One region of the Paenibacillus sp. FSL R7-0345 genome, then DNA from elsewhere that is predicted to be linked to it. Evidence: riboswitches for the same ligand, from Rfam matches in the RefSeq annotation. Region 1 holds a riboswitch; the other holds the start of a gene.
The links. A riboswitch is a leader RNA that binds a small molecule or an ion and turns the genes downstream of it on or off. The one in region 1 is predicted to bind glycine.
Positions count from the first base shown of each region.

Region 2: it holds a riboswitch for glycine, as region 1 does, so the genes downstream of both, gcvT (glycine cleavage system aminomethyltransferase GcvT) here and NST84_RS29795 (amino acid permease) in region 1, are expected to answer to the same signal.

Region 1 is NZ_CP152002.1:6,869,488-6,885,815, forward strand. Features, by position in the region: gene NST84_RS29735 (TerD family protein) at 1-1,727, opposite strand, end outside; gene NST84_RS29740 (lantibiotic protection ABC transporter ATP-binding protein) at 2,071-2,796, shown strand; gene NST84_RS29745 (lantibiotic immunity ABC transporter MutE/EpiE family permease subunit) at 2,780-3,508, shown strand; gene NST84_RS29750 (lantibiotic immunity ABC transporter MutG family permease subunit) at 3,510-4,268, shown strand; gene NST84_RS29755 (response regulator transcription factor) at 4,318-4,980, shown strand; gene NST84_RS29760 (HAMP domain-containing sensor histidine kinase) at 4,968-6,362, shown strand; gene NST84_RS29765 (hypothetical protein) at 6,631-6,870, shown strand; gene NST84_RS29770 (3-ketoacyl-ACP reductase) at 6,946-7,671, opposite strand; gene NST84_RS29775 (iron-siderophore ABC transporter substrate-binding protein) at 7,922-9,010, shown strand; gene NST84_RS29780 (iron ABC transporter permease) at 9,003-10,043, shown strand; gene NST84_RS29785 (iron chelate uptake ABC transporter family permease subunit) at 10,040-11,077, shown strand; gene NST84_RS29790 (ABC transporter ATP-binding protein) at 11,077-11,892, shown strand; gene NST84_RS29795 (amino acid permease) at 11,955-13,346, opposite strand; glycine riboswitch at 13,486-13,565, opposite strand; gene NST84_RS29800 (MFS transporter) at 13,715-14,935, opposite strand; gene araA (L-arabinose isomerase) at 15,320-16,328, opposite strand, start outside.
Region 2 is NZ_CP152002.1:6,422,615-6,438,942, reverse strand. Features, by position in the region: gene NST84_RS27960 (ABC transporter ATP-binding protein) at 1-55, shown strand, start outside; gene NST84_RS27955 (ABC transporter permease) at 75-1,244, shown strand; gene NST84_RS27950 (ABC transporter permease) at 1,237-2,394, shown strand; gene NST84_RS27945 (efflux RND transporter permease subunit) at 2,701-5,709, shown strand; gene NST84_RS27940 (ABC-2 family transporter protein) at 5,846-6,628, opposite strand; gene NST84_RS27935 (ABC-2 family transporter protein) at 6,664-7,470, opposite strand; gene NST84_RS27930 (ATP-binding cassette domain-containing protein) at 7,492-8,508, opposite strand; gene gcvPB (aminomethyl-transferring glycine dehydrogenase subunit GcvPB) at 8,731-10,191, opposite strand; gene gcvPA (aminomethyl-transferring glycine dehydrogenase subunit GcvPA) at 10,188-11,540, opposite strand; gene gcvT (glycine cleavage system aminomethyltransferase GcvT) at 11,540-12,661, opposite strand; glycine riboswitch at 12,884-12,979, opposite strand; gene gcvH (glycine cleavage system protein GcvH) at 13,163-13,555, shown strand; gene NST84_RS27905 (hypothetical protein) at 13,699-14,169, opposite strand; gene NST84_RS27900 (flagellar motor protein MotB) at 14,412-15,299, opposite strand; gene NST84_RS27895 (flagellar motor protein) at 15,296-16,081, opposite strand; gene uvrB (excinuclease ABC subunit UvrB) at 16,261-16,328, shown strand, end outside.

The DNA.
Region 1 (16,328 bases):
ATCCAGCCGGCAAAGCATTCCGGCAGATTACAATACGGCTGCTCCGTGAAGGAATTCAGCGACGCCACCACGTATCTTCCGCCATATTCGACGATAGAGGGAATATGCAGATCAATGAACTCGCAGGCCCCGTGAGGCGCCGAGACAATATCCCCGCTGTGCGCCGCCAGATAGTTGGACGAGCGCAGATTCGTGTAGGAGATATGCTCCACATAATTCCAGTTCTGGTCATACATGACCGCAGACAGATCAATATCGACCCGCCCTGTAGATACACCGTTAACCTTCCCCTCTTTCCACCAGCTGAAAAAGCGGATCGTATCCCCTTCCCCCATCGGCAGCCGGCTTCCCCGTACAAGCGTATGCAGCGCTTTGCTGGCCGATCTCTGGGAAAAGGGAACATTGTAGCTTTTGAGCCGCTCATCCACGTAAGCATTCCCTAAAGGCGGCAGCTCCGCGAAGCGCCCGATTAACGCCTGCTCGCATACGTCCACGATGTCCTGGCAGGCTCTGGAATCAATCTCCGGCAGCGTATCAGGAATTGCAAAGGCTTTGGCAACATTTCCTTTCGGGAAAAAGACACGCAGCTCAGGCGAATCCAGCCGGTTAGCAAAATGGTTCTTCACCTGCAGCAGCACCGGAGTCGATACCTGTCCTGCCACTTCACCAAAAGCCAGCACAACGTACTCTGTATGTTCCGTTCCTCGCAGCAGCTGATCCAGTCTCCGCGCAAACTCGCCCGGGCGTTTGATCAGCAGATCCAGCGCATCCCAGACCTGTTTGTACTTTATCGCCAGCTCCACGCTGCTGTTAAAGGTCGTAACCGGTTTGTTATTGCGCAAAATATCCCAGGCTTCTTCACAGCGCACATACCGCTGCTTGTATTCAGACGGATGCAGGATCTCGCCCAAGCGAATCCAGCGGTCCTTATATCTCAGCATATCCTCGGTAATCGGATGGCACTGTTCAAGTAACCCGAGCAGCATCCGGCGTTCACTGCGCTTGAATTTGCGGAAACGCACCGGTACCGCCAGGCTGACACCGCCGTCCGACCAGGCTACGGCCAGGCGCAGCACATCGGTAGCTGTTTTGAAATACCGCCCCAGCCGCGCCAGGTTAGCCTTGTCATAAATCAGCAGCGATGACGCCACGAACGCGGCATTTTCCTTGAACGGAATATCCTCCGGCAGAATCGCATCCAGCTCCTCCGGTTCAAACGCCGCTATCACGGCATCAATATCCTCTTTGTCGGCTGCAGAGATCGAGCCTTTGGCCTGAATAAGCCGGCGGATCATTAAGCAAAAATCCTCTTTGTCCCCAAGCTCAATCACCTTCAGCTTTCCCTGTTCCTGCAGCGGCGGTCTCTTTACGGCCTCATCGTATTGTGGGAAATCCCACGTATAGTAATGGTACATTGCATTCAGGTACAGGACGGCATCGTGCTCCAGCATCACCTGCTCGGGAAACCCGGGATACATCGGCGTATATTTTACATGCGCACCAACCATAACCTTCAAATCTGCAACCAGCTGCTGGTACAGCGCCTCAAACTCTTCCTTCGGCAGCCCGCGCACCGCGCGGAACAATGCAGGAGACAAAGCAAAGCCCAGCGCTTCCAGATTGCGGACCGCCGCCGCCAAATACCCTTCCGGCAGCCGACCGTTCCCGTTATATGGATCAACAATGATCTTGCGTGCTCTTTGCAGATAAATCGAATTTTTTTTCATAGTAAAAGTGTCCAGGAAAGCCGTATCCCTATTTAGATCATCCTCTGGGTTTAGAAGGAAGGAATACAATAGCCTGGACGCCTCCTCTCTGGATGAGCATCCTTCAGGAAAGCTGCGGCCCTGTGTCATTTACAGTGAGTTAGAAGGAAGGACCGCAATAGCCTGAAGTTCAAGCGTCCGGATTCGGGTGAACCCGGCCGTTTGATGCCCTTATCATCGCATACGGGGAGGAGTGTAAACAGGGCGGAAGTATTACGACAATGGAAAAAACGGGAAAATTTTGTTCCTTACAGTTTCCTTATAACTCCCCTTTACACTGTCTAAGTGGAAAGGATGATATAATATGCCGGACATTATTTTAGAAACGAGAAACCTATGTAAAAGCTTCAAAAAACAGCCCGCTGTAAGCAACGTATCACTGTCAGTGCCCCGGAATTCCGTTTACGGGCTGCTCGGACCGAACGGTGCGGGGAAGTCGACGACGCTGAAGATGATCGCAGGCATGCTGCGTCCAGGCTCAGGGAGCATTCTTTTCCAGGGCCATGAGTGGGTACGGAAGGACTTGAGCGAGATCGGCGTGCTGATTGAGTCGCCGCCGCTGTACGGGAACCTGACGGCCCGAGAGAATCTGCAGGTGCGGACGCTGGCGCTCGGGCTGCCGGAGTCGCGGATTGCCGAGACGCTCGCCATCGTCGATCTGGCCCATACCGGGAAGAAGCGGGCCGGCCAGTTCTCGATGGGCATGAAGCAGCGGCTGGGCATCGCAATTGCGCTGCTGAACCAGCCGAAGCTGCTCATTCTGGATGAGCCGTCGAACGGGCTCGACCCTATTGGAATTCAGGAGCTGCGGGAGCTGATCCGCTCTTTCCCCGGTCAGGGAATCACGGTCATTCTGTCGAGCCATATTCTTTCCGAGGTGGAACAGGTAGCGGATCAGATCGGAATTATTGCCGGCGGGCAGCTGGGATATCAGGGGGCTGCGCCGCATGGAGCAGAGCTGGAAGCTCTGTTCATGCAGGTAGCCGCTGCGAACCGAAGGGCGGGTGAAGCCAGTGCTTACACTCATTAGTGCGGAGCGCCTGAAGTGGCGCCGCACCTTTATTCCGCAGCTGTTGTGGGTTACGCCGCTGTTTACCCTGCTGCTCTGCGGTGTCCTGATGGGCGGGCGTTATTTTCAGACCGGGGCATATAACTGGTGGTATACGATGCTCCTGCCGGGCGCACTGACCCTGGTATGCGCACTGGCGGTGCAAAAGGATGCCAAGCTGCAGTACCGCGCCCTCTTGGCGCTGCCCCTCCGTCCGCAGAAGCTCTGGTCGGCCAAAATCGCCGCCGTCACCGGCTGGCTGCTGGCCGCAAGCCTGCTGTTCTTCGCCGGCATCTCGTCCGGAGGCTGGCTGTTTGGCGCTTCAATTCCGCTGATGAACAGTGCGGCAGGGAGCCTGCTGATTGTCATCACATTCCTGTGGCAGATTCCGCTCTGCCTGTTCCTGGCTGCACGGTTTGGCCTGTTCACAGCCGTGCTGATCAATATGGCCTTGAACATTGCAGGTGTAGTCACCTTTGACACCGGCGGGCTGTGGGATTTCATGCCCTACACGATTACGTTCCGGCTGATGTGCCCGGTGCTGCATATTCTGCCGAACGGCCTGCCGGTTCCAGAGGGCAGCCCGCTGAGAAGCACAGACACCATTCTACGGGATGTGCTGGCTTCTCTCGTCTGGTTCGGCAGCCTGTTTTTCCTGACAGCGCGCAGATTCCGCAGGCAGGAGGCGAAGTAGGATGGCCTCCTTACTTTGGCTGTTCAAGGCGGACCTGCTCAAAAACCGCCGCACGCCGTTTCTGCTTCTTCATATCCTGGCCCCGCTTAGCGCGGCGGCGATATTCCTGGCGTACTACTCGTATTCTCCATGGAGCGACACTGATAAGGTACAGGCTTATCTCCAGGCACTGGGCTGTGCTCTTCCAACGCTTATTGCCCTGGTCTGTTCAATGGCAGCGGAGCAGGAAGCGCTGGCCGGGCATTTTCAGGGGATGCTGGCGCTCCCCGCCGGACGAACCAGGGTTTACGCCAGCAAGTTGCTGGTTCTGCTGTTCTACGGCCTTTGCGCGGTTTTGCTGGCCGCCGTCATGTTCGGCACCGGATTCCGCTTTGTACTGAATCAGGACAACCTCGGGATGGCTTTTTACTGGAGCAGCGCATTGATCCTGTCGGGAAGCACGGTATTTCTCTATCTGCTGCATGGATTCATCAACCTGCGGTTTGGCCGGGGCCCGTCGATTGGAATCGGCATCGCAGGCAGTCTGACTGCGGCCCTGCTGCTTACCGGACTCGGTGAAGGTATCTGGCTGTATGTCCCTTTTGCCTGGGCAGCACGCTTCATTTCCATATGGACAGCCATCAGCTCGGGGGCCCCGCTATCACCCGCCGCAACACAGGCCGATACCGGAGCCCTTGTATGTGCTGCTGCAACAATACTCGCTGTCCCCCTGTCCTTCCTCTGGTTTCAGCGGTGGGAAGGGCGGTCTGCCGATAATTAAATTAGAAACGTTTTTTGATACACAACTATTATTAATAGAGGGAATGCATATGGCTAAAATACTTGCCGTCGACGATGAGCCCGCCATCCTGGCGCTGATCCGCAGTGCCCTGGGCGCAGACCGTCACTTGGTAACAACCATTCAGGATTCAACCACTGTGCGCCAGAGCGATCTGGGTACCTATGATCTCATTCTGCTCGATGTGATGATGCCCGGGGTAGACGGCTTTACACTATGCCGGGAGATTCGCGCGGCGGTGGATAGTCCGATCCTTTTTCTGACCGCCAAGACGCTGGAATCCGACTTGATGTACGGGCTGGGATTGGGCGCGGACGACTATATTATGAAGCCCTTCAGTATTGGCGCGCTGCGGGCGCGGATTAACGCCCATCTCAGACGGGAGACCCGGGAACGGAGGAATGTGCTGTACTCCGAGCATATCCACTTCAATCTCTCCGGCAGAGAGCTGCTTGCCCGCGGCAGCAAGGTGCCTCTGACCAAAAGCGAATACGATATTTGCGAGTTTCTGGCGAAGAGCCGCGGACAGGTTTTTTCCAAGGAGCTTATCTATGAGGCGGTCTTCGGGTTTGACGGGGAAAGTGACAGCAGCGCCATCACAGAGCATATCAAGAATATCCGCGCCAAGCTGAACAAAGCGGACATTGAAGCCATTGAGACAGTCTGGGGGATCGGTTACAAGTGGAAGCTGTAAAAAGAGCACCGGGGATGCGCCTGCGCACCTTTTTTCTGCAATATCTCCTGATTCTAAGTGCCGGAACCATTTTACTGCTGCTCCTGCTGCTGGGCTTGTTCACGGCGACTTTTTCGGCCAATGTGATTCTGCCCGCCAATTATGCAGAGAAGGAGATCGAGGCTGTTAAGCATGAACTTGAAGCGGGTGACGAAGATGCCGCTGCTGTCATTCCGAAGCTGGCGGACTACGCCATATTTACAGCCGAAGGGAAGCTGCTTACAGGCAGCCTGAATACAAAGGATGCGGATCACGCCCGGGAGCTTATACTGCAAGGCAAAAACCGGGACTCCTATTTCTACACTTCCTTCCGGCATGAAGGGGAGCTCTGGATTTTCCGCTACACGCTAACTCCGCAGTTCGCCTCCCCGCTGCTGCGCAGCTACTTGCCTAATCCGCAGCTGGTGGCCGTGCTGCTCTTCATCCTGGGTGTACTGATTCTGGCCGCTGTGCTTGCCGCCCGATTCGGCCGCAGGCTTACCCAGAAAATGGCCGGCTTACAGGAGGCGACCGACAGCATCCGGCAGGAAAATCTGGCGTTCACCGTCCGGCCAAGCGGAATCATCGAAATCGACGAGATGCTGGTCTCGCTGGACCAGATGAAGGAAGCGCTGCAGGCCTCACTGAAACGCCAGTGGGAGCTGGAACGGTCCCGCAGAGAGCAGATTTCTGCGCTCGCCCACGACATTAAGACCCCCCTCACGATTATCCGGGGCAACGCCGAGCTGCTGCAGGAAACCGTCCAGGATGAAGCCCAGCGGGAATACAACGAATATATTCTGCAAAGTGCAGCGGATATTGAAGCCTTTGTGCAGGAGGTCATTGATCTGTCCAGCCAGCAGGCAGCTCCCCGGAAACGTAAAGCGCTGACGCACCTTACGGATTTAATGGCCGAACTGGAGAGTCAGCTGCGGGCCTTATCCTCAGGCAGGGACATTTCCGCACAAGTTACTATGGACAACGCGCTGCCTGAAAGGATTGTTATAGATAAGGAGCTGCTCCAGCGGGGAATTATCAATATTCTTGCAAATGCTGTAGAGCATACGCCGCCGCAAGGGAAGGTTACTCTGGATATCCGCCGGGATGGGGACGGGGCTATTTCTTTTACCGTTACAGACACGGGCAGCGGCTTCTCCCCGGCCGGATTACGGGAGGCGGCAAGTCAGTTCTACATGGGCGACCAGAGCCGCAGCTCCGGCAAGCATCACGGGATGGGCCTGTACATTGCCGAATCTGCTGCTCAGCAGCATGGGGGAACACTTACACTGGAGAATGCTGCGCCTTCCGGCGGAGCGAAGGTGACAGTGCGGATCAAGACGGATAGCAACACCGGTCCGAGCTGATCCACCGAGCACAGACCGGATCAAACTAAGTGGAAATCCGATATCTATTTTCAGGGGAGACCGCTGAATGAGGATAATAGGTGGAAAAAAGCTACTTAATTCTGCTGAATTTAGATATACGGAGCGTTTTTGGCCCAAATAAGTAGCAATTTTACACCTAATGCTTATAAATCTTAAGAACCTACAGATCTAAGTAGCAAAAATCCAACTAGGTGCCAGACCCTCCGTTTTACCGTAATATATGAATCTATTAGAAAGGAGAGCCTGCATGCACAGAGTCGACAAAATCAGATTTACGCTCTTTTATGGTGAAGCTCCTCCAGCAGACAGTTACGGCTACATGGAGCTCAACCGGGAGGGAAACATGCTTGCGCTCTACACCAAAGACGGTGAGGAAATGGACATCTATGGCGGGCATGAATTCGTCAGGTTAGGTACACTCGGCAGATTCGATGATAAGGACCGTGATCATTTCTATTCGTTATTGGAAAAGGATGGGGTAGGCTGAGCCGTACAGCTGACCGGGAAGCAGAAAAGGCCACCCCTCACGGGATGGCCCATTACCTATACTTGAAAAGATAAATCAGAACGGATTCGTAGCAATGAAGCTCGCCGTCTTCACATACACACGCGGGTTCAATTTAAGCTGGTCGATAATAAACTCCGCGATATCCTCAGGCTGAACGAACTTGGAATCATTGTTCTCCTTGATCAGGTTCAGGTCGAGCGCCAGATCTGTTGCAATGGTGCTCGGGGTCAGCGCCGATACACGGATGTTGTTGCGGCGGACCTCCTGGGCCAGGGATTCGGTCAAGCCGATCATGGCGAACTTGGAGGCGCTGTATGCACTGGAGGTAGCTGCGCCGTTCAAGCCGTTGGTGGAGGAGATGTTGATGATGTCTCCGGCATTTTTTTCAATGAGCTGCGGCAGCACCGCACGTGTTACATAGTAAGTACCCATCAGGTTGACGTCGATCATGCCCTTCCACTCTTCCGGGTCCATCTCCAGCAGTGTGCCGAACGTAGCGATCCCCGCGTTATTGATCAGAATGTCCGCAGCTCCCAGCTCGCTCTTGAGTGCTTCAACCGCTGCATCTACCTGTTCCTTGGAAGAAATATCAGCGACGGCAAAAGCAGCCTTAACTCCGTAGCCCTCAATCTCGGCAGCCAGTGTCTGCAGTGCAGCTTCACTTCTGGCCAGCAGGCCGACGCTGACGCCCTCCTTGGCAAGCGCAACAGCGGTTGCCTTTCCGATTCCTCTTGCTGCTCCGGTTACAATTGCCACTTTTCCTTGCAATGATTGTGCCATGTAAGCAGGCTCCTCTCCAATCTTCTTTTAAAAATCCTCTTCTATTATACTATGTCCGGACAACGGGAGCTAAATGCTCCAGGTGATATTGACGTCTCAAAACTGTCATAAATGCTATCAATCCAAATTTAATTTACCACTTTTTTATTGACACTGCTGGAAATTCCATATATATTGTTCGATAATGAGAATCGTTATCAAGTATTGTTAAATACACAATATAAAGGATGGGGTCACACAAATGAAACACATGAACACAACAAGAAAGTATACTTTCAGAACGCTGCTTGCTCCGCTTGCGCTTACACTTGCGCTGGTAGGCTGCGGTAACAACAATGCTTCGAATAGTGCGGCTTCCCCGACAAACGCTGCGGCTACCACTGCACCAGCTGCTACAGAAGCACCGGCTGCTACAGATGCCGTTCAATATCCGGTTACAATCAAAACTGCACTGGGCGAGGCTGTACTTGAGAGCAAGCCTGAGCGTGTTGTTACCATTCAATGGGGTAATCAGGACGTTGCCCTCGCGCTGGGTGTTGTTCCAGTGGGCTTCTCGGCAGCAAACTTCGGCGTTCAGGACGACAGCGGTCTGCTCCCTTGGACCAAACAGAAGCTGGACGAGCTGGGCGTAACCGATCCAAACGTATTCCAGGATACAGACGGCCTTGATTTCGAAGCGATCTCCGATGCTGATCCGGACGTCATTCTTGCCGCTTACTCCGGCATCACACAAGAAGACTTCGACACACTGAGCCAGATCGCTCCGGTGGTCGCTTACCCGGTTTCCCCTTGGACCACCACATGGCGTGAGCAGGTTAACCTGATTGCTGAAGGCATGGGCATGAAGGCCGAAGGCGAGCAGTTGATCAAGGACACCGAGGACCTGGTGAACGAAAAGCTGACTGCCTATCCGCAAATCGCCGGCAAAAAAGTCGTATGGGTTAACTTCTCCGCTGACGACCTGTCCAAGCTGCATATCTATGCGCCACTTGATTCCCGCGTCTCCTTCCTGTACGAGCTGGGAATGGAATATCCGGAAAGCATCACCAGCCAGATTACGGATCCGACAAGCTACTCTCTGAGCCTGAGTTCCGAGAACGTAGAAGCACTCAACGATGCAGATTTGATTATCGGATATGGCAATGACGAACTACTGAAGGCTCTTCAGGCAGATTCCCTGCTGGGCAAAATCCCTGCGATTGAGCGCGGTTCAGTTGCTTTCATCGACAGCGATACACCGCTTGTTGCTGCCGGAACGCCTAACCCGCTGCCTATTGCCTACACTATTGATGAGTATCTGAAGCTGATCGGCGGAGCTATCGACAAGATAAATGAATAGTTCTGAGACTTCTGAATATAAAAAGCCAGCCCTGCATACCCCGCGGAATTTCACGCTGGTCCTGATCCTCTGCTTCATCCTGCTTGGCTTATGCATTGTCGCCTCGCTGGCCTTGGGCTCGCGTGTGACCAGCTTAAGAGAGCTGCTCGACGGTTTATTTCATCCGGACGTGCAGTCCTTCGGAGCCAACGTAGTCCGCAAGCGGATATCCCGGACAGTATTCAGCATAATGTGCGGTGCAGCGCTCGGCGTATCCGGGGCGCTTATGCAATCGGTCACCCGCAATCCTATTGCGGACCCGAGTATACTGGGAGTCAATACCGGCGCTGCCTTGTTCGTAGTGTGCGGAATTGCCTTTCTAAACATAAGCTCAGCCAGCCAATTCATTTGGCTGGCTTTGGCCGGAGCTGCGCTTACTGCAGTATTCGTATTCGGAATAGGTTCAATGGGGCGTGGCGGAGCCACCCCCATTAAGCTCGTTCTGGCGGGTGCTGCGACAAGCGCGGCCCTTTCGTCTCTCGTCACTGCGATCATGATCCCGCGTTCCTATGTTATGGATAAATTCAGGTTCTGGCAGGTGGGCAGCGTCGGTTCAGGAAGCTGGGATAACATCTCCACCTTCATCCCTTTTCTGATCGCCGGCATGCTGATTGCCGTGCTGACAGCGCCTGCGCTGAATGCGCTGGCCCTGGGCGATGATGTCGCCACCGGACTCGGTGTTAAGACAGGCTTTCTGCGGTTTACCGCCGCTCTCGCAGGAGTTGTCCTTTGCGGTGCAACAACGGCGCTTGCAGGCCCGATCGGTTTTATCGGCCTTTTATCCACCCATGTTATCAGGCTTATTCTGGGCCCTGATCTGCGTTTTGTCATTCCCATGTCGGCGGTTGCCGGAGCTATTATTCTGACCGTAGCCGATGTCGGCGGCAGGCTGCTCGGCAGCCCCGGAGAGCTTGAAGTCGGTGTTGTGACAGCGTTCATCGGAGCACCGATATTAATCATATTAGCTATGAGATCGAAAGTGCGGTCCTTATGACAAATTATCTACCTTCAACCGAATTTATCATGGCTGGCAGACGGCAAAGACGCCGCCGCTGGATACTGGTTACCAGCCTTTTGGGCGTTCTTGCCTGTGCACTCTGTATAGCTATGCTGCTGCTCGGAAATACCATCTATCCGCTTTCGGAGGTAATCCGGGCCCTTTCGGGAGAGCAGATTAAGGGCGTTTCCTTTGCTGTGAGTACAATCCGTCTGCCGCGGATGCTGGCCGGCCTGTTTGCCGGGTTTGCTTTTGGCGTTGCAGGCTACACCTTCCAGACGATGCTGCGTAACCCGCTGGCTAATCCGAATGTCATCGGGATTACGTCCGGCTCCAGTGCGGCTGCTGTGTTCTGTATTGTTATCCTTCATGCCGGCGGGGCTGTGGTTTCTCTGGCCGCCGTCCTTGCCGGTCTGGCTACTGTCATTCTGATCTATATCCTGTCCAGAGGAAGAACCTTTTCCATCGGGCGTCTGATCCTTGTTGGTATTGGCGTACAGGCGATGCTCGATGCCATAATCTCCTATCTTCTGCTGATCAGCTCGGAGAAGGATGTACCTACAGCTATCCGCTGGCTGACAGGCAGTCTCAACGGCTCGCAGATGAGCGAGCTGCCTCCGCTTGTGCTTACAGTGATCATTTGTGCGCCTATCCTAATTCTGCTGGGCAAGCACCTTGATATTCTGGAGCTCGGCGAACAATCTGCATCCTCACTTGGCGTACATACGGACAAGACCCGGATCCTGCTGATTGTCGGCTCTGTCTGCATGATTGCTATAGCCACTGCAACAACAGGTCCGATAGCCTTTGTCTCCTTCCTTTCCGGACCGATTGCCAAAAGACTGACCGGGGCCGGCTTCTCCGGCATTGTCCCTTCAGGACTGGTTGGCGTTGTTCTGGTTCTGGCGGCAGATCTGATCGGCCAGTTCGCCTTCGTGACCCGCTTCCCGGTAGGTGTAATCACCGGGCTGCTCGGAGCGCCGTATCTGATATACCTGCTGATCCAGATGAACCGGAAGGGAGAATTATAATGAATCAGGCGCATACTTTTAAAGTCGAACGCCTCGTAGCAGGCTATGAGAATAAAACGGTCATCCAGGATGTCAGCCTTGTGCTGCCGAGCAGCAAAATCAGCGTCATTATCGGCTCCAACGGCTGCGGCAAGTCCACGCTCCTGAAGACGATGGCCCGGCTGATCAAGCCCTCCTCCGGCACCATTACGATTGACGGAAAGCCGCTTGCCAAAATTGCCTCTAAGCCCCTGGCCCGCACGGTCGGAATGCTGCCGCAGTCGCCGATTGTTCCGGAGGGAATTTCCGTAGCTGATCTGGTTGGCCGGGGCAGATTTCCGCACCAGTCGCTCTTCGGCAGCTGGAGCAAAAAGGACTATGAGGCCGTTGCCGAAGCGATGGAGATTATGAAGATTACGGAATTTGCCAATCATCATATTGATGAGCTGTCCGGCGGCCAGCGCCAGCGCGTCTGGATCGCCATGGCACTGGCGCAGCAGACCGATATCCTGTTCCTTGATGAACCGACAACGTTCCTCGACATCACCTACCAGGTAGAGATTCTGGACCTGCTGACCGATCTGAACCGCAAGCACGGCACTACCATCGTCATGGTGCTGCATGATATTAACCTGTCGGCCCGGTATGCCGACCATATCTTTGCCCTTCATTCAGGCAAGCTGGTTGCTGAAGGCACACCGGATAAGGTTATTACGAGCACCCTGGTCAAAGACATCTTCGGACTGGACTGCGCGGTAATCAAGGACCCGGTTGCCGGCTCGCCGATGATTGTGCCCAAGGGACGCTATCACGCCGATTATGTGCCTGTTCCTTAGCGGATACAGATAGCCCGATATAAATAAAACCACCCCGGTTAACGGAGTGGTTTTTATTGTGTCTACAGCTGGATATGGTTCCCGGCACCGGTATTAATTCCGGTCTCCCCGCGGCTCTTCTGCTTCCTGCTTCTCACCGAATACAGGACGAACAGCAGGATGAACCAGACCGGAGTGAACAGCAGCGCCGGACGGGTCTCCTCGGCAATCAGCATAATGATCAGGATTGCTGCGAACAGCGCCAGAACCATATAGTTAACTGCCGGAGTGAACGGTGCCTTGAATTTGGAGGCAGCCTGCAGGTCCGGACGGTTCCGCTTGTATTTGATGTGGCATACCAGCACTACGCCCCAGACCCAAATAAAGCAAATGGCGCTGACCGTAGTCACAATGCCGAAGGCCTGCTCCGGAACCAGCTTGCTCAGCAGCGCACCGGCTGAAACAACCAGTGTAGAAATGAACAGCGAATTGGCCGGCACATGATTTTTGTTCAGCTTGCCGAACCGGGCAGAAGCCTGATCCTTGCGGCTCAGATTGTAGAGAATCCGGCTGGTCGAGAACATCCCGCTGTTGCAGGCCGACGCAGCTGAGGTCAGGACGACGAAGTTGATAATCCCGGCAGCAACCGGAATACCCACGAGGCTAAAGGTTCTTACGAACGGGCTCTCCGCCGGGCTGAGCTGGGTCCACGGGTTAACGCACAGCAGAACGAACAGCGCGCCGACGTAGAAGAACAGAATCCGCAGCGGGATTTTGTTAATCGCTGACGGGATATTTTTCTCAGGATCAGCCGTTTCTGCCGCCGACACCCCTACGAGCTCTACACCGACATAAGCAAACACGACCATCTGGAAGGAGAACAGGAAGCCTGTGATGCCGTTAGGGAATACTCCGCCATGCTGCCACAGATTGCGGACCGTTACCGCTCCTGCATCTGTCTTGAAGCCCATGACGAGCAGGACAATCCCGAGCCCGATCAGGGCAAGAATCGTAACCACCTTGATTAATGCGAACCAGAACTCCAGCTCGCCGAAGCTTTTGACGGTCAGCAGATTAAGTCCCAGCAGAATAATCAGACAGATGACGGCAGGTATCCACTGCGGGATATCAAACCAGTATTGCACATAGACCCCTACCGCAATGACATCGGCCATCGCCGTCATAATCCAGCAGAACCAGTACGTCCAGCCTGTGACAAAAGCGGCCTTAGGCCCTAAATAATCCTCAGCTATATCCGTAAAGGACTGGTACCCCGCCTTGGACAGCAGCAGTTCCCCCAGTGCCCTCATTACAAAAAACACAGCGATTCCCACAATCAGATAAGTGAACATGATCGACGGACCCGCCTTTTCAATCGCCCGCCCTGATCCCAGGAATAACCCTGTTCCAATCGTTCCTCCAATTGCGATTAACTGTACGTGCCGGTTAGCCAGCTCTCTCTTTAACTCTGCCATGCCTGTTTCCCCCTTATGATTACAGCCTGCTGCTGCCAATAAAAAAAGAGACTGGATACGATCATCCAATCTCCCGGCTCATAAGAATATCAAACACTATCCGCCCTGCGGGCAGCAGCCCGCAAGGCAGATAAATATTCAGTACTCTTCTGTCCTTTTGCCTGAGATTGTGAACCCTTCGGCGCTGCGGTAGCCCGCAGTCTCTCCAGAAGCTGCTCCTGCTATAGTGTGATCCATAGCATTCATAGCCTGTAGTGTATTAAGTTGGTGAAGCGTTAATGCATTCTGATATTCTAACATATTACTCGCGGTGTGAGTATTAGAGCTGTGAAAAAAGTCTCATTGCCAATTTTATACTTAACGTGCGCCTAACCCTGTACCTGCTCCTCCTCAGCCTTTCCGTAAAACTTGAGAAAAACAATGATACCGATCACCGCTACAACGATGCCCGACCAGAAAAACCACACCTGCACCCCGTACCGGTCTGCAACCGGCCCGGCCAGGGCCAGCCCGATTGGAGAAGACAGCATCCCGATGCTGGAAACGAGCGAAATGACGCGCCCTAACGTTTCCGGCTCGTAAGCCTTCTGGATCATAGCCATATAAGGGCCGTTGAACAGCGGAGCAGCAGCGCCCATGAAGAAGGACAGCACAGCAAAGACCACGAAGGCTCCGCTGCCGACAACTCCGCTCAGCAGACAGGTCAGGCCGATAATAACAAGGCTTACGCTCATATAGGTGGAGTCACGCCACTTGGAGGACAATACCGACAGCAGCACGCCCCCGATGATCATGCCGATGCCGAATACCGCCTCTATAACACTCGCGCTGTATCCGCCCCGGCCAAAGTGCTCCAGCGTCATCAGCGGGAACAGCATGGCCAGCGGCATGAAGACAACACTAAAGCCTGCCATGGCAATCGTGATAAAGACAATCTGCTTAGAGGAAACAAAGGTCCGCCAGCCGAGAATGAACTCCTGCCGGAAGGACAGTGCCTGCACCACTTCCGGCTTCGGCTGATGAATCTTCACCATCAGCAGCATGACGTTAGCGATCAGTGCGCCCGCCACATCAAGCAGCAGCACGGTTCCCAGCGATGTAGCCGAGTATACGGCGATCCCAAGCGCCGGTCCCAGGATGCTGGAAGCGGAGAAGACCATCTGCTGCCAGCCCGCTACCCGGGTTAACTGGTCCTCCGGGGCAATCAGCGGGACGGCCGCCTGGAAAGACGGCGCGTGGAACGAAGAGGCCACGGAGCGGATGAACAGTACGACATACACAACCCACAGGCTCGGGTCGCCCCATAAATAGTAAGCGCCCAGGATCAGGCTGGTGACAGCAATCATGCTGTCGGAGATGATCATGGTCCGCTTGCGGTTCCAGCGGTCCAGCCAGACGCCGATGAACGGCCCCAGGATGGCCTGCGGCAGGAAGCCGACCAGCCCGGCGATCATCAGCACAGAGGCTGACCCTGTCGTTTCTGTCAGATGCCAGATAATCGAGAACTGCACCATCGATGAAGTCAGAATCGAGAAAATCTGACCGCTAAAGATAAAAGCGAATGTCCTCTTCCAGTGCATATGATTCATAAATTGTACCTCCCAAAAGTAAATGGATTTCGTTTCTGAAGCAGCTATGCCGTTAGTCAAAAAAAACAGACCCAAGTCCAGTGGGCTTGAGTCTGCTTGCTTTACGTGTCGGAACAGGGCATAGCCAAATAAGGCTCTGCATATAAACCGTCAGGATTACGGCCTATGTCCATACGTATAGATAAGCAACCCAAAAAAGCCCACCTTAATGGTGAAATTTGCTCTTTCGGGTACTCATCTCAAGCGCATGGATGGGGTCATAGCCGCAGTCCTCCTTTTCATAGTTAGCCGTATCTTATCATCGGTAACAGAAGCTGTCAAACCTAAAAAAGCGACAAAAAAAGCAGGCAAGCCAACGCTTACCCGCTCCTCTGAATAATTAGATTATTTAATGATTACATATTCCAAGCCTACGAGCTTAGCGTAGCTGACGATCTGGTCGGTAGTCAGGTTCAGGGAAACCACGGTGTGGTGGCCGCCGCCGTTCTCGATCCAGGCCTTCACTCCGTCCTGGAAGTTAGGCTTAACCTTCCACAGAACACGCGCTACCGGAAGGTTAGGAGCCGCAACCTCAGGCTCAAAGGCTTCCACTTCATTGATCAGCAGCTTGTAGTGTGTGCCGAAGTCTGCCATCGATACAACGACGCCTTCGCCTGCTTTGCCGTCAAATACGAGGCGGGCCGGATCTTCACGGTCGCCGATACCCAGCGGTGATACCAGCACCTTAGGCTTGCTGCTTGCCAGGCTTGGATCAACCTCAAGCATGTGGGACTGCAGAATCGCTTCCTTGCCTTCTGCCATTTCATACGTGTAATCTTCCATGAAGCCGGTGTTCACGTTATGGGCCATTACCTTCAGCAGGCGGTCAAGGGCAGCCGTCTTCCAGTCGCCTTCGCCGGCGAAGCCGTAGCCTTGTGCCATCAGGCGTTGTACGGCCAGACCCGGAAGCTGCTTCATGCCATGCAGGTCTTCAAAGTTCGATGTGAAGGCATTGTAGCCGCCGTTGTCCAGGAAACGCTTCAGGGCGATTTCGTAGCTGGCCTGAACCTTAACGCTCGCTTCCCATGCTTCCTTGCTGTAGCTGCCGTAATCGAAATCGTACTGCTCTGCATATTCAGCGAACAGGGCATTGATCTCTTCTTCCGTTACTTCGTTTACATAAGCAACAAGGTCGCCGATACCGAAGTAGTCAACGGTCCAGCCGAACTGGATCTGAGCTTCTACTTTATCGCCTTCGGTAACCCCTACATTGCGCATGTTGTCGCCGAAACGGGCAACCTTGATGTTGAAGCTCTCGTTGTAAGCAACCGCTACGTCCATCCACTCGGCAATTTGCTTCTGTACATTAGGGCGCTGCCAGTAGCCTACAACCACTTTATTCTGTTTGTTCAGG
Region 2 (16,328 bases), 450 kb from region 1:
GCCGGATCTGGAGACGCTGTTTCTTAGCCTGACCGGACGGACCCTGCGGGACTGAGGAAGGAGCGGAGCGCTGAATGAATATCTGGACCATAATGACCTATGAGCTGCGCCGGCAGCTGCGTTCGCGCACCTGGCTGCTCAATATGATCCTGCTGCCGGTGGTGCTGATTTTCCTGCTGGGGGCTTCACTCTCAGGGGTTGTCGGGGTAGAGGGCGCCGAGACGGTGAATCCGGTGAAAGTTGCTATTGTCGATACGGCAGCTGCGGCCCCGGCCCAATCAGCGATGCTGAATGCTTTTGTGAAATCGGATGAGGTTAAGGATTATATCAACCCTGTGGAGGTAACAAGCCGTGAGGAAGCGGAAAGCGGGCTGCGCACGGGAAAATACGGCTATGCGGTCATTGTGCCGCAGGGATTCGACAGTGAGATCCAGAGCGGCGGCCAGGCGGAGCTGGAGTTCATCCTCGGTAAAAACCACAGTGACAATACCACCGCAGGCACAGTGTTTGACAACTTCCTAAGCGAAATTAATTATAAGCAGGCGACAGCAATGACGCTGGGACCTGAGGCCCTGGCGGCAGTCCAGCCGGTGACGGGAGACCAGTCTGCAGTACAGCTGGGGAATCTAAATAATGGAGGGAAAAGCTATACGGCCTCCCAGTTCTATGCGGCGTCCATGCTGCTGATGTTTCTTTTGTACAGCGGGCTTACGGTTACGGGCTCTCTTTTTAGCGAAAAGGATAATCATACGTTATTCCGGATCAACTCGATGCCGGTTAAGGGCTCGCAGCTGTTCATCGGCAAAATGCTGGGTGTCGGCGTCATTACGGTGCTGCAGTGTGCGGCGATTATTATTTGTACCAATGTGCTGTTCGGGGTTTATTGGGGCAACCGCCCGTGGCTGCTGATGCTGTTCTGCCTGCTGATGATCATTGCTTCGATGATGTTCTCGATTCTGGTCTGCATGTTCAGCAAAACAAATGCGACCGCTACGAATATCGTTAACGTTGTAACGGTAGGAATGACCTTCCTCAGCGGAGGGATGGCTCCCCTGCCGGATTCCTGGGTGAACAGTGTCGGGGCGTTTACAATCAACCACTGGGAGCTGCAGGCGATTATCCGCATGATGCTGCACTCCGGCTTTGAGCAGATTCTGCCGAACCTGCTGGTGATGTCAGCAATGTGCCTTGTGCTGATCGGCGGAGTGGTCATCACATACCGGAAGGTGGGTTATCATGAGTAATATCTGGACAATCGGCTGGCATATGGTAAAGCGGACGATTGGCTCGCGTAAAGGACTGATGCTGTATATTTTGCTGCCGAGTATCGTAGTAGCAGGGATTATTTCCATTACCGGTGGCCTTGAAAATAGCTCAACGGCCACCTTGCTGTATACCAATCTGGACAACGGTGCGGGAAGCAGACATCTGCTGGCTGAGCTGGAGAGTTCCGGGGATTACAAGCTGGCCGAGAGCGGTAGTGAACAGGATATGAAGGAAAGCGTAATCGGCCAGGACGGGATTGCCGGTCTGCTGATTCCGCAGGACTACACGGCACAGCTGCTGGACGGCAAAGAGCCGCAGTTAACGGTATATGAGCTGAAGATTACGGAGGATTCGGTACTGGTCAAAATGAAAGCCGCCGCCATCGCGAGGCAGATGCTGGTGACCGCAGCCACGGTGAAGGGAGCGGGCTCTGCTGATCCGGCAGGACAGTTTGCTGCCATTCTGCAGCAGGCCGAGCAGCATAATGCCGGAAGCGTGCGGACGGATTATGACCTGTATCCCAGACAAACGCTGGGGGTTATCACCGGAATGACCCTGATGTTCCTGATGAGTCTGGTAACAAGCACGGTCAATCAGATCATGGATGACCGCAAAGGCCGGACGATGATGCGGATGTACAGCGCGCCGGTCCGCGCTTATGAGATTACGCTGGGCAACTTCTGTGGCAGCTTTCTGGTCGGCATCATCCAGATCGCCGTTGTGCTTGTCCTCGGCAAATGGGTGTTGCGCTATGATTATGAAGTCCCGATGTATTTGTACTTCCTGGTACTGGCCGCCTTTATGCTTGTTTCAATGGGCATCGCCGGCACGGTAGCCGGACTGATCCGCAATCCGCGCAATGCCGGAATGCTGAACGCGCTCATTCTTACACCGACCTGCATGCTGGGCGGCTGCTTCTGGCCGCTGTCCATTATGCCGGAATACATGCAGAAGGCAGCCAACTTCACACCGCAGAAATGGGCTATTCAGGCGGTGGATATTGCGGCTACGGGCGGCGGCTGGAACGAGCTGTGGCTGCCCTTTGCGGTCCTTGGCCTGATGGCGGTCATCCTGCTCGCGCTCGGTTCGGCAACTCTGCGTCCGAATGAAGCGGGCGTCAGCGCCTGAGGGCGGTGTAGGGCTGTCCGCTAACAGGGAACAGCGCTTTCCCGAATCAGAGACCGATTACTGTAAGCCCTTCTGTGTATGCAGAGGGGCCTTTTGCGCCGTATTCCCTTAGATGGTCTGCTCCCTCTGCCTTCCTCTGTCCAGGGAGTGAGACACGCTCCGTCTTGAGACCGGGCCGGAAACCAGCCGCCGGGCGGTTTTGGCATTCTGTTAAAGACACTACACTAAAGCAAGAAAGCAGCTCATACATAAGGAACGCAGACATAAGGCTTCTCAAATCAGGAGAGTGGAAGGGGTACAGGAACAATGAATTGGTTTACAAAATGGTCCTTCGGCAATAAAGGGGCAGTAGGTCTTCTCGTCGTAATGGCGCTTGTAGTGGGGATGCTGAGTTATACCACACTGCCAATGGAATTCATGCCGGAGGCTGACAATCCGCAGGTGACCGTTACGGTACTGGGTCCGGGCCAGGACGCACATTCGATGGAAAGTAAGGTTACGAAGCCGATCGAGGCGGCAACTGCAGCGTTAAAAGGTAAAACCGGGCAGATGTCCACCTCGGGGGACGGGTATGCGAAGGTGGATCTTTTTTTTGACGGAAAAAGCGATATGAAGGAGGCCTCACAGGAAGTTGAAAAGGCGGTCGGTGCGCTGCAATTCCCGGAAGGAGTAATGGACCCTTTCATTGTGCAGCTGAACACCTCCATGATTCCGGTCGCTCAGACAACGTTATCTTTCGAGGACGGGTTGACCAAGGAGAATGTGGAGGTTGCCGAGAATACGATTATTCCTCAGCTGCAAAAGATAGACGGCGTAGCCAGTGTAGCGCTCTACGGCAAAACCAGCCCGCAGGTGAATGTGAAGCTGGACCCGCAGGCGATGGCGGCAAAGGGTGTCACCACAGCACAGGTACTGGGATTGCTCCAAGGCCGCAGCGTATCAGCTTCTATCGGGGAGCAGACAATCGGCGGGCAGACGGGGAATGTAAATATTACGTCTTCCATTGACAGCCTGGACACGTTAAAGAGTCTCCCGTTAGCCGCCGGCGTAACGCTGCAGGATATTGCTGCGGTTACGGTCAAAGCGGATCAGGAGAGCGTCAGCCGCTCCAACGGCAAGGATGTGCTGTTCGCGATTATTACCAAGGAAGCCGGTGCGAATGCGGTTGATGTCGGTGAGAAGGTGCGGGACGCCGCGGATGATATTAATAAAAGTGTGCCGGGTGCCGAGCTTTCCGTTATCTTCAGCACCTCTGACATGGTCGTCACCTCGGTCAACAGCATGATGCGTGAGGTGCTGCTTGGTGCTTTGTTCGCTACAGTTGTCATTCTGCTGTTCCTGCGCAACATCCGGGCTACGCTGATAACGGCAGTATCCATCCCGCTGTCTCTGGCCGTGACGCTGTATCTGCTCAAGGTTTCCGGCATCACGCTGAATATCGTCACACTAGGCGGTGTTGCCGTTGCGGTAGGCCGGCTGGTCGATGACAGCATCGTTGTAATTGAGAATATATACCGCCGGCTGCAAAAGGAGCCGCTGTCCCGTGATATGGTAATCAGCGCAACCGGCGAGGTCGCCAGAGCCATCACCACCTCGACGATTGCCACCGTTGCGGTGTTCCTGCCGATGGGTCTGCTGCGCGGCAGCCTGCAGGATTTCCTGCTGCCGTTTGCGCTGACGGTAACCTATTCGCTGCTGACCTCGCTGGTTGTAGCGCTAACGGTAGTGCCGCTGCTGAGCGCATGGCTGTTACGCGGAACATCCATGAAGGAGCATGAGCCTGCCAAATGGTTTATCCGCTTTCTCGACTGGAATCTGCACCGCAAGTGGATTACGCTGACGGCTGGTCTGGTGCTGCTTGCCGGCTCCATCGCCGCTTACGTTGCCATGCCAAAGGGGGCGCTTGATGCTGCGGACGCCAGTATGGTCAGCGTCCAGCTCGTATATCCGAATGATGTGCCGGTAGCCGAGGTGCTGGAGAAGGGCAAACAGCTGGAGCAGGAGATGATCAGCCGGCCGGAGGCAGAGACGGTTATTATGCAATCCGGCAACAGTGCCGATATGGCCAGATGGGGTACAGTGAGCTCACTCACTCAGGTAGACTACACGGTGCTGATGAAGGAGGATGCCGACGCCCAGCAGTTCCTCGATCATGTCCGCGGTCTGCAGAACAGCTATGAAGGAGCCACACTGACGGCAAATGAAGCCAGTATGATGGGATCTGGTTCTACAAGTGAGTATGTGGATATTTCCGGTGATAACCTTGCGGCAATCCGGACGGTCGCGGAAGAAGCGATTGTTAAGATTGAGGCTGTGGATGGTGTACAAAAAGTCAGCAGCAATATGGAGGATACGAAGCCGGTATTTGCCTTCAACGTTGATCCCGCAGCAGCAAATGCCCAGGAAATCTCCATGCAGCTTGCAGCCATGCTTAATCCGGTTCCGCTAGGGCAGATGGAGCTGGAGGGCTCACCGGCGGCGGTTATGCTGGAGCCGGTGCTGCAGCCGCAGTCGCAGGAGGACCTCAAGCAGATTACGGTAATGACCTCCGGAGGGCCGCAGCTGCTCTCGGCTGTAGCTTCGCTTGAGGTAACGGAGCAGCCTGCGATGCTCTACCATAAGGACGGCAAGCCTTATGTGCGGATTACCGCAGAGGTGGATGCGAAGAAGGTGTCGGCAATCGGGGCAGAGATCAAAAAGCAGACAGACGGTCTTGTCCTGCCTGAAGGCGTAACCCTGTTTGCCGGGGGAGCCTCCGCTGACCAGGCCGGCGATTTCGGCGATCTTGGAATGACAGCCCTGATCTCGATCGGTCTGGTGTACCTGATCATGGTGCTGACCTTCAAGACACTGCGTGCGCCGCTTGCAATCATGTTCTCGCTGCCGCTGGCGGCAATCGGAGCCATTGTGGCCTTAATCATCTCGGGCATAACGCCTGACTTTACCGCATTGTTCGGTGCCCTGATGCTGATCGGTATTGTAGTCACTAATGCGGTTGTTCTGATAGACCGGATTAAGCAGAATGAAGAGCATATGACCATCCGTGCGGCCATTCTTGAAGCGGCGGGAACACGGATGCGCCCGATTCTGATGACCGCAATTGCCACCGTCTGCGCCATGCTGCCGCTGCTGTTCGGACATTCCGAGCAGGGCAGCATCGTCTCCCAGAGCCTGGCGATTGTCGTAATCGGCGGCCTGACGGCAGCAACCGTTCTGACGCTGCTGGTTGTACCGGCGGTATATGAGCTGCTGTATTTCCGCAGATCGGCCAAGGAGCGGAAGGAAGCGGGGAAGAAGGCCGAAGCGGCATTGTAAGGATGGGTTGATTGTGAAGCGGAATATGATACAGTCAAACATTTCAGGATAAAGGCCAGGGGCAGTGCGGAAATTCCGCACTGCCCCTGTAGTTTGAGATGCGCCGCATCAGTAAGGTCAGCAAGCGCCCGCGCGGCTAATTGCCCGTGCTCTCATAACGTGACAGTCCGAAACGGAAGATGCCGTACGCGGCTGCCATACTCCCTATTGCGGCAACAGGGGCGAGCATCCACCAGCCGGACCAGCCGCTTTTGCCGAAAATATAAGTAGCCGGGTAGAAGCTGATAAAAGCATACGGCAGCACGGTGGAGACAAATACACGGATCGCCTGCGGAAAAAGCGACAGCGGGTACTTGGCCAGATCGGCCAGGTTATGGACCATCAGCGGAAAGGCGTTGCCGGCATTCTTGATCCAGAAGGCGGCTGAATTGGCTGCCAGATTGATTGATACGCGGATAATCACCGCCGTTATCAGGAGCAGGAGGATAATGGCGATTTTACCTGGAGTCCAGTTCACATTGCCATGGACCAGCGACTGCCAGATGATGACTCCGCCGATCAGCAGGTTGCCGAGACCATTAATCCCGATCCCTGTACAGAAGACCTGCAGCACAACAGGTACCGGACGCAGCAGGTAGCGGTCCATTTCGCCCAGATTAACCAGCCGGCTCATCCGCCAGGTGCCTTCAAAGAACAGCGATCCGACGCCCTCCGTCACAAAAATCATCGCATACATAAACGTCACTTCCCAGAACTGCCAGCCGTTGATGTCGGGTATCCGGTCATAAATGACCCAGAGGAACACAAAGCCGAGCACCTGCGTTAACGCGGCAGAACACATTAATATATAGAAATCCTTATTATATTCGAGTATAGCTTTGAGCTGCTGTACGTACAGCCTTCTATACAGATAAAACATCCGTGACACCCGCACCGGTTCTCACTCCTTTCAGCTTAACCTCCATGAATCGTTACCTGGCGGACCGCCCAGTTCCACATCGCTTTGCCGGCGAACCACAGGGCGATTCCCCAGAATGCCTGCAAGGCAATCAGCTTCAGACTCTCGGCAGTACCGGCCTGCTGCAAAAAGATCATCGTCGGCGTGTGGATGATGCTTTGAAACGGCAGCCACAAGGCCAGCCGCTCCAGCCAGTCCGGGAAAAAAGCCAAGGGCACCAGCGCACCGGACAGCAGGTTAGTAACAGCAATCCGCGTCCAGACGATACCCATTGAGCCGGTCGACCAGAAGCAGAGCAACGCCGCGAGATACACCACACCGAATTTGACCAAAACGGCGCAGAGCAGGCTTACGGCAAACAGCACATAGACAAGCGGCGAATGCGGCAGGGTAATTCCGGACACAAAGGAAGCAAAAAGCGTCAGCAGAACCGCGCTCATTCCACCCTCCAGCAGACTGGCCCCCAGTGTCTCGGAGAAGCGGGCACTCTGGAAATCAAGCGGCTTCAGCAGATCCATCGCTACACTGCCGTCCAGGATTTTGCCGGAGATAGAGGTTTCGGAATACCAGGAGAGTACGGAGTTGGCTAAAAAGGTGACCAGCAGGTAGGTCTTCATCTGATCCCAGGTATACCCGCCGACCTCGCTGCGGCCGCTGTAAATGCCCTGCCACAAAAAGTAGATCGCCAGCAGGTTCACGGTATTAGCCAAAAAGCCGATCACGTAGGAGGTACGGTAGGCCAGCACATTTTGCAGGGAGCGGTTTGCAATGCTTCTGTATTTTTTTAGTGAAATGGCAGACATGGCTGTGAAGGTCCTCCTTTCTTATTGGGCCTGCTGATTGAGGTCGAGATTACCGTCATATACAGCCTTGATCACCTGCTCAATGTTGGCATCCTCCATCCGGAAGTCAATCACCTCGCCATGGCGCATCACCCGGCTGACCACATCGCTGGCGGTATATTCATACCGGTCAAAAGCAACAGAGAATTCCTGATCATTCTGCAGCGTAAGCCTGATTCCGGGAGTCCGCTCCAGCTCTGCGAACAGCTCCGGCATGGGTGAACCGACCTGAAAGAAGATGACCCGGCTCCTCGCAAACCGTGATTTCACTTCGCTCAGGCTGCCGTCATAAATAATCATGCCGTGGTCGATGATAATCAGCCGTTTACACAGGTCCTCAATGTCGCCAAGATCATGGGTGGTCAGCATGACGGTGGTCTGCTGCTCCTGATTAATCTTTTTGATAAATTCGCGGATTTTCTGCTTTACGGATACATCAAGCCCGATCGTCGGCTCATCGAGATAGACAATGGGCGGATTATGTAAAAGGGCTGCAGCCAGATCGGCGCGCATGCGCTGCCCCAGTGAGAGCTTCCGGGCGGATAAATGAATGAATTCATTCATGCCCAGGAGTTCAATAAACTGCTCCAGATTATTCCGGTATACCGGATCAGGGATCTGGTAAATATCCTTCAGCAGCGAAAAGGATTCGACAATCGGGATGTCCCACCACAGCTGGGTCCGCTGGCCGAAGACGGCTCCGATCCCGGCGGCGTTCTCCATTCTTTTTTTGTACGGATTGATACCGTTTACAGAAATGCTGCCCCCGGACGGCTTCAGGATGCCGCTTAGCATCTTTATCGTCGTGGACTTCCCGGCACCGTTCGGTCCCACGTAGGCGACAGTTTCACCGGTTTCGATGCTGAGATCCAGCGGATGAACAGCCACTTTTGTAATGTTCCTGGGGACAATCAGATGCTTGAGCGCACCTTTCAATCCCGGCTCTTTCACAGCCTGCACAAAGGACTTGGTCAGTCCCCGGGCTTCTATAATACTCAAGGCTACTCCTCCTTTATTCCAAATAGTGCTGCAAAAACGACATTCTATTAAATATAGCACTTGTTTACTGTCGAAAACTGGCGGAATAGATCGGCAACTGAAATATATATTGGGTAAGCAGATTGGTTGGATTGTATTGTTCACGGAAGCGGCAGAAAAAGCCGGCCCGGGATACTTGGTATCCGGACCGGCTATTAATTGTATTACAGGTATTTAGACAGGTTAACCGCAAGAGCAGTTCAATACCGGCTTGCGTGCAGCCTGGGTTTCATCCAGACGGCTGATTTCGGTCGTGTGCGGAGCGTTGATGACGATCTCCGGCGTCTCCTGGGCTTCCTTGACGATCTGGATCATCGTTTCAATAAAGCCGTCGAGTGTTTCCTTGCTTTCGGTCTCGGTCGGCTCAATCATCATGCACTCTTCGACGGTGAGCGGGAAGTAGACAGTTGGCGGGTGATAGCCGAAGTCGAGCAGCCGTTTGGCTACATCCAGCGTACGCACCCCGTATTGCTTGAGATTGCGTCCTGACATGACGAACTCATGCTTGCAGACGCCCGGATACGGGATTTCAAAATACGGTGCCAGCCGGTGCATCATATAGTTGGCATTCAGCACAGCGTTCTCGGATACCTCGCGCAGGCCATCCGGTCCATATGTGCGAATGTAAGCATAGGCACGGACAAGAATGCCGAAGTTGCCGTAAAAAGCTTTAACCCGGCCGATGGATTCCGGCCCGCCGTAGTTCAGCGAGTAGCTGCTGTCTTCGTTCTGGACGACAGTTGGCTGCGGCAGGAATGGGATCAGGATCGACTTCACGCCGACAGGTCCGGCTCCCGGGCCGCCGCCGCCGTGCGGGGTGCTCATGGTTTTGTGCAGATTCAAGTGCACAACGTCAAAGCCCATGTCGCCCGGACGGGTAATGCCCATGATGGCATTGGAGTTTGCGCCATCGTAATACAGCAGGCCGCCTGCTTCGTGAACGATCTCGGCAATCTCGACAATCTGCGTTTCGAACAGGCCGAGCGTGCTCGGGTTAGTCAGCATCAGCGCAGCCGTGTCACTGCCGACTGCAGCCTTCAGGGCTTCCAGGTCAACCATGCCTTTGGCGTTGGACGGGATCGTTACGGTTTCAAGACCCGCAGCTGCAGCGCTGGCCGGGTTGGTGCCGTGCGAGGAGTCCGGCACGATGACCTTCGTGCGCTTCTCGCCGCGGCTTTCGTGGTAGGCGCGGATCATCATCAGGCCGGTCCATTCCCCGTGGGCGCCGGCAGCAGGCTGGAGAGAGACGGCATCCATGCCGGTCAGGGCGGCCAGATCTTTTTGCAGAGTATACATTAATTCAAGGGCACCCTGAATGCTCTCTTCCGGCTGGTACGGATGAATCTTAGCCAGACCCGGGAAGCGGGCAACATCCTCATTGATCTTCGGATTGTATTTCATCGTACAGGAGCCGAGCGGATAGAAGCCGTTGTCGACGCCGAAGTTGCGGCGGGAAAGGGCAGTGTAATGGCGGATGACATCCACTTCGGATACTTCCGGCAGAACGACAGGTTCGCTGCGCAGCAGACCGGCGGGAATCAGCGAATCAATACCTTCATCTTCGGGAACATCGCATACCGGCAGGGAATAGGCTGAGCGGCCGGGACGGCTAAGCTCAAAAATCAGACTTTGTTCCGGTTTCATAAACAGCCCTCCAGTACACTTGCGAATTGATCAATCTCCGACTTGCTTCTTTTCTCTGTAACGGCAACCAGCATATGTCCGGCCAGCTCGGGATAATCACGGCCGAGGTCGTAACCGCCGAGGTAGCCCTCCTTAACAAGCATCGAATTGATTTCACTGACACTGCTTCCCTCAGGAAGCTTCAGCACGAATTCATTAAAGAACGGAGCGGTGAATGCCGGAGCAGCGCCTGTAAGCTTTCCAAGTTTGCCGGCAGCATAATGGCTCTTGCGGATATTCAGCTCGCCGACCTCACGCATGCCCTCTTTTCCCATAACGGACAGGTAGACGGAAGCGCAGAGCGCCAGCAGCGCCTGATTGGAGCAGATGTTGGAGGTCGCCTTTTCACGGCGGATATGCTGCTCGCGGGCCTGCAGTGTGAGCACGAATCCGCGTTTGCCGTTACGGTCAACGGTCTGGCCGACGATCCGGCCCGGCATCCGGCGCATCAGCGGCTCGGCTACAGCAAAGAATCCGCAGGTAGGTCCGCCAAGCGAAGCAGGAATGCCCAGCGGCTGCGCGTCACCGACTACAATGTCGGCTCCGAGCTTGCCCGGCGTTTCCAGAACGCCCAGTGCCAGCGGGTTGGCGCTGACAACGAGCAATCCTTTGACCGCATGGATCAGCGGTTCGATTGCACCGAGATCCTCGATCGCTCCGAAGAAGTTCGGTGACTGCACCAGTACAGCTGCAGTATCCGCGTCGATTGCTTCGGCCAGCTTGGCTTGATCGGTTACGCCGTCTTTATAATCAATTTCCACAACTTCAAGTCCCCAGGCACCGGCCGATGTAGCCAATACTTGGCGGGCTTCGGGATGGACGGTGCGGGAAACGATCAGCTTTTTGCGTTTGGTAGCACCTGCTGCCAGAACTGCTGCTTCTGCGAAGGCAGTAGCGCCGTCGTACATGCTGGCGTTGGCCACCTTCATGCCGGTAAGCTCGCAGATATAGGATTGAAACTCGAAAATCGCCTGCAGCTCGCCCTGGCTGATCTCCGGCTGATACGGGGTATAAGCAGTATAGAACTCCGAACGGGAAATCACATGGTTGATAACAACCGGGATATGATGGTCATAAATTCCGGCTCCAAGGAAGCTGGTGTGAGTATCAAAACTGGCATTCTTGTCAGCCAGCTCTTTCATATGGCGGAGCAGTGCGTATTCATCCAGCGCTTCCGACATCGGCATAGTACCCTGGTAGCGGACAGACTGCGGAATATCAGCGAACAATTCATCTACGGACTGAATACCGACCGCTTCCAGCATCTCCTGGCGGTCCTGTTCGGTCATGGGCAGATAGCGGTGCTTCATTACGGCTTCACTCCTTGGCTCTTTTTATAAAATGGCGCTTTAACCACAGCTGCTTTCAGCTGTTTGCCGCGGATCTCCACATTAACCTCTGTGCCGATTCCGCTGTAGGCCGCATCAATCAGTGCAAGCCCCAGGTTACGCTTTAGCGTCGGGGACTGGGTCCCGGTTGTTACTTCACCGATCTTTACGCCGTCCGCGTATACGGGATAATGGGAACGCGGAATCCCGCGGTCAATCATCTCAAGCCCGACTAAGCGGCGGGGCAGTCCTGCTTCCTTCTGCTGCACCAGCGCATCCTTGCCGATGAAGTCGGTTTTGTCCAGCTTGACGAAGAACTGCACGCCCGCTTCCAGCGGGGTGATGTCTGCCGACAGCTCCTGTCCGTAAAGCGGCAGCTTGGCCTCGAAGCGGAGCGTGTCGCGTGCGCCGAGGCCGGCTGGCGTCAGGCCATGCGGGGCGCCGGCTGCGAGCAGGCCGTTCCACAAAGCAGCGGCCGTATCCACCGGGGCGTACAGCTCGAAGCCGTCTTCGCCGGTGTAGCCGGTACGGGAGAGCAGTACCTCTACGCCGCAGACCTCGGCTTTTTCGATGAAGTGGAAAGGCTTAAGCCCAGCAACATTTGCCGAGGTAACTTCACGGAGAATCGTTTCTGCCAGCGGCCCTTGCAGTGCCAGCAGCAGCGTATCATCAGAGACATTCTTCAGGCTCACTCCGCTGAATTCAGCAATTAAATGTTCCTGCAGCCACTGGAAATCCTTATCGATGTTGGAGGCATTGACAACAAGCATGTAGCGCTCCTCACCAAGGCGGTAGACAAGCAGGTCATCTACGACCCCGCCGTTTGGATACAGCATAAGGGTGTACTGTGCCGCACCGTCAGCCAGCCGGCTGACATCGTTCGTCGTCATCTTTTGCAGAAAGGCTTCTGAGCCGCTCCCGCTGACCATGAATTCCCCCATATGCGATACATCGAACAATCCGGCCTGCTGGCGGACCGCTTCATGCTCCTTGACGATCCCTGTAAACTGCACCGGCAGCTCCCAGCCGCCGAAATCGATGCATCTGGCCTCCGCATAAGCGGAATAAAGGCTGTAAAAAGGCGTTCTCTTCAAAGCATCCATGTGCTCACTCCCCTGATCTGATTACACACAAGCCAAAGCGGCTGTTCCGATAGACAACAAAAAAAGGACAGAGCGGTCACTAAAATACGCACTTAACGTGCATAATAGCGTTCCGCTCTGTCCTTTGTACCTGAGAGTTACCCCGCCCGGAGCTATTTCGGCAGGTTTCCCCGTTGGTGATCAGTGCGCTGCGGATGCAGGGACTGATGCTCTCCAGAGATGCGTCCGGCACAGGTCCTTTTGCCTGAGAGATTCACCCGCGCGGGGCTTACTCCTTCGGCGCTGTCTTCGGGAGGCAGTCTCTCCCTATGCCATCATTCGCAAACCATATGAACTTCTAATGTCTCCATTAAACCGGGTATTGAGCCGCCCGTCAACATAAAAAACGTCAAAAAGATGACAAAATTAAATTTCCTGTCAGTTATATTGACATTGCGCAAGCACGTATTTTAGTCTATAACTACATTTACAACACCAAATTCGGAAATGAGGCGGCTTGAAATGAGTGAAGTGTTAGACAACCTGCGTTACAGTGAAGAGCATGAATGGGCTCAGCAGGGTGAAGGACGCGTAGTACGGGTCGGGATTACAGATCATGCCCAGCATCTGCTCGGGGATATCGTATTTGTGGAATTTCCTGAAGTAGGGGCTGCTATTTCGGCAGGCGACAGCGTAGGCAGCATTGAGTCTGTAAAGACAGTTTCCGAATTATATTCACCCGTCTCGGGAAAGGTGACCCGGATCAACGATGCACTGGAAGCCAGCCCGGAGCTGCTTAACGATGAGCCTTACAGCGGCGGCTGGATTTTTGAGCTTGAGCTTGACGGCGAGTTCAGCGAGGCTGCCTCCGGACTGCTGGATGCGGCTGCTTACCGGGAACTGATCGGGGAATAAAGGACATACCATTTGTGCAAATAAAAAACAGGTGCTCTCGCCTTCTTAGAAGGAGGAGTACCTGTAATATAGCAGACGAAATTGCTGCGCGGTTTAATCAGCCGCGTCGATTTCGTCTCTTTGTGCTGTTTACACAGCTGTCCTTAATAAAGGTTTGGGAAGTTGTTGAGCTCAGGGTAAAGATATGGGGCGAGCCGCCATAACAGCGGCAGCAGACCGATGCCAATTAGTGCAAATGAAATGAGGAGGAGCGGAAGCCTAATAGTACGGCTTGGCGAAGCGTTGACATGCAGCACAAAACGGTAGGTGAAAATAGAGTAAAACGGAAATAGCAGTACTGCAGACATACCTAAACAGAGGAAATATTTCACTTCGCCAGCGGCTAAGGGAATCATCTGATCCGGGTTATAAACAGGGTTTATCTGCAAAAAAAGCAGTAGCAGCGGTACGTAAGCAAACAGTAGCTGCAGTGGAAAGCAGCGGATGACTCTGGTCTCCGAATGACTGGAAAGTGTCCGCCAATAGACATACCAGGCCAAGGCAAACGTTCCTCCGGCCAGCACATACAGCACTGCCATCCAGACCAGCTTGCTGACGGGATAGCTGTAGGCCATTTCCTCCCAGAAAAAATCCTGCGAAGTAAACATAATTAGTACATTGGATGTAAAACCAATCCCCAAAGTAATCCAGGTTGAGACAAAAGCAGTGAGCAGCAAAGAGATATATAGTCGGATCATACCCCAATATCGTGAGGATTCAGTTGTTATTTCATGGAGTTTATTCATTCAATTTCAGACTCCCTATCAGCAAAATTTAGATATTAAACTCTGCTGATCTCTTGGGTGAAATGAATCTGCTATTCTTCCTCCTGAAGCTGACGGAGCACAATCAGTTCCACACGGCGGTTTTTCTGGCGCCCTTCTGCGGTAGAGTTATCGTAAGCGGGCCGGGTGTCGGCATATCCAGCATACTGAAAGGTTCCGGGGTCAAGCCCCTCATTGTCCAGAAAAAAGCGCAGTACCGATAAGGCGCGGTCTCCGGAAAGCTCCCAGTTGTCGTTGTACTGCGAGCCGGCAGATACCGGTGTATTGTCTGTGTGCCCCTCAATGCTGATCGACGCGCCAATCCCGCTGAACAATCCTGAGAGCTGGCGCAGCGCCGGAAAAGCCGGCGGCTTCAGCTCGGCTCGTCCGGCATCAAACAGGAAGCGGTCGCTAAGCGTAATGGCAATGCCCTGCGGCTTGTCCGCCACAAAAATCTGGTCACCGAGGTTGTTATCCTCTACATAGGTGGTGATCACGTCCATAAGCGCATTCAGCTTGGCTTCCTGCTCGCGGAAGGCCAGCTCGCGCGCGGACGGCGGCTGATCTCCATCCTGTCCTTCTGCTGAAGGTGCTGTTCCGGAGCCGGTGCCTGTATTGCCTGTTCCGTCGTTACCGGAATCAGCCGCACCGTTCCCGCTGTTGCTTCCTTCGTTTTGCCCTCCTGCAGTTGGGGTATCCTGACTTCCGTCTTCTCCGTCCAGCACACCGCTCCCGCCTTCGAGTACAGGGTTGCCGCTGCGGAAGGTTTCGGACAATGAGCCGGTTACAATCTTGTACTTCTCCGTATCCAGACTGCTCATAGCATACATGACGACGAAAAAAATCAGCAGCAGCGTAATCAGATCTGCATAGGTTATCATCCAGCGGTCCCGCGGTTCATGCCCGTCTAATCCCGGTACACGCCGGTTTCTCTGCCTCATAGCAGACCTCTTGGCAGACCGTCTGAATCTGCGCCGGCATCATCCGGGACGAAGGAGCTCAGCTTCTTGCGCACCAGATGCGGAGGATCTCCGTTCTGCAGGGCGAGGATACCGACCAGCAGCATTTCCATGGTGGCCAGCTCCGTCTGGCTGCGGGATTTGATTTTGGAAGCGATGGGTAAAAATATTAAATTAGCGCTCGCTACACCATACAAGGTCGCCGTAAAGGCAACGGCAATGGAGGAACCAAGTGTGGACGGGTCGGAGAGGCTGCCCAGCACATGTATAAGACCCATGACGGTACCGATAATGCCCATTGTAGGAGCGTAGCCCCCGGCTGCCTCAAAGATTTTGGCGTAGCTGCCGTATTTGAGTTCTTTGGCATCCATATCAAGCTCCAGAATCTGCCGCACCTGGTCCGGGTCAGCACCGTCCACAATCAGCAGCAAGCCCTCACGGGTATAGGGGTCGGAATGATCCTCGGCCTGCCGCTCCAGTGCCAGGACACCGCCCCGGCGGACAGTTGCCGCCATGGTCACCAGCTCTGCGGCTCTTTCAGTATTGGTATCGGCTTGTCTGCCAAACGCGAAGCGCAGCGCAGCCGGTACAGAGCGCAGCCGGGAGGCGGGAAAGCTGACGAGTACTGCGGCCAGCGTGCCTCCGAACACTATCAGTGCGGCGTTCGGCTGAAGCAGTCCGGACAGGGTTCCGCCTTCCAGAAAAAAACCGCCAATCAGCGCGGCAAGTCCGGCCAGGAGGCCGATAATCGAGGTAATATCCATGGGATCAGTCTCCTTAGCATTCTATATATTATGGTTTGCATCCATGTAGGCAACACTGTATAATAAACGGGAACACGCATTCTTATCTTCCATATTTTTTAAACCGTATGGGATTAGCGCAAACAGACCACAATTATAGTACATTAATATATTTTAGACGATAGAGGGGAGACGGGCAAATGAGTGATATTGTCGTCAGTACGAAGACTTTTAAACTGGAGTCCGAGTATACACCCCAGGGCGATCA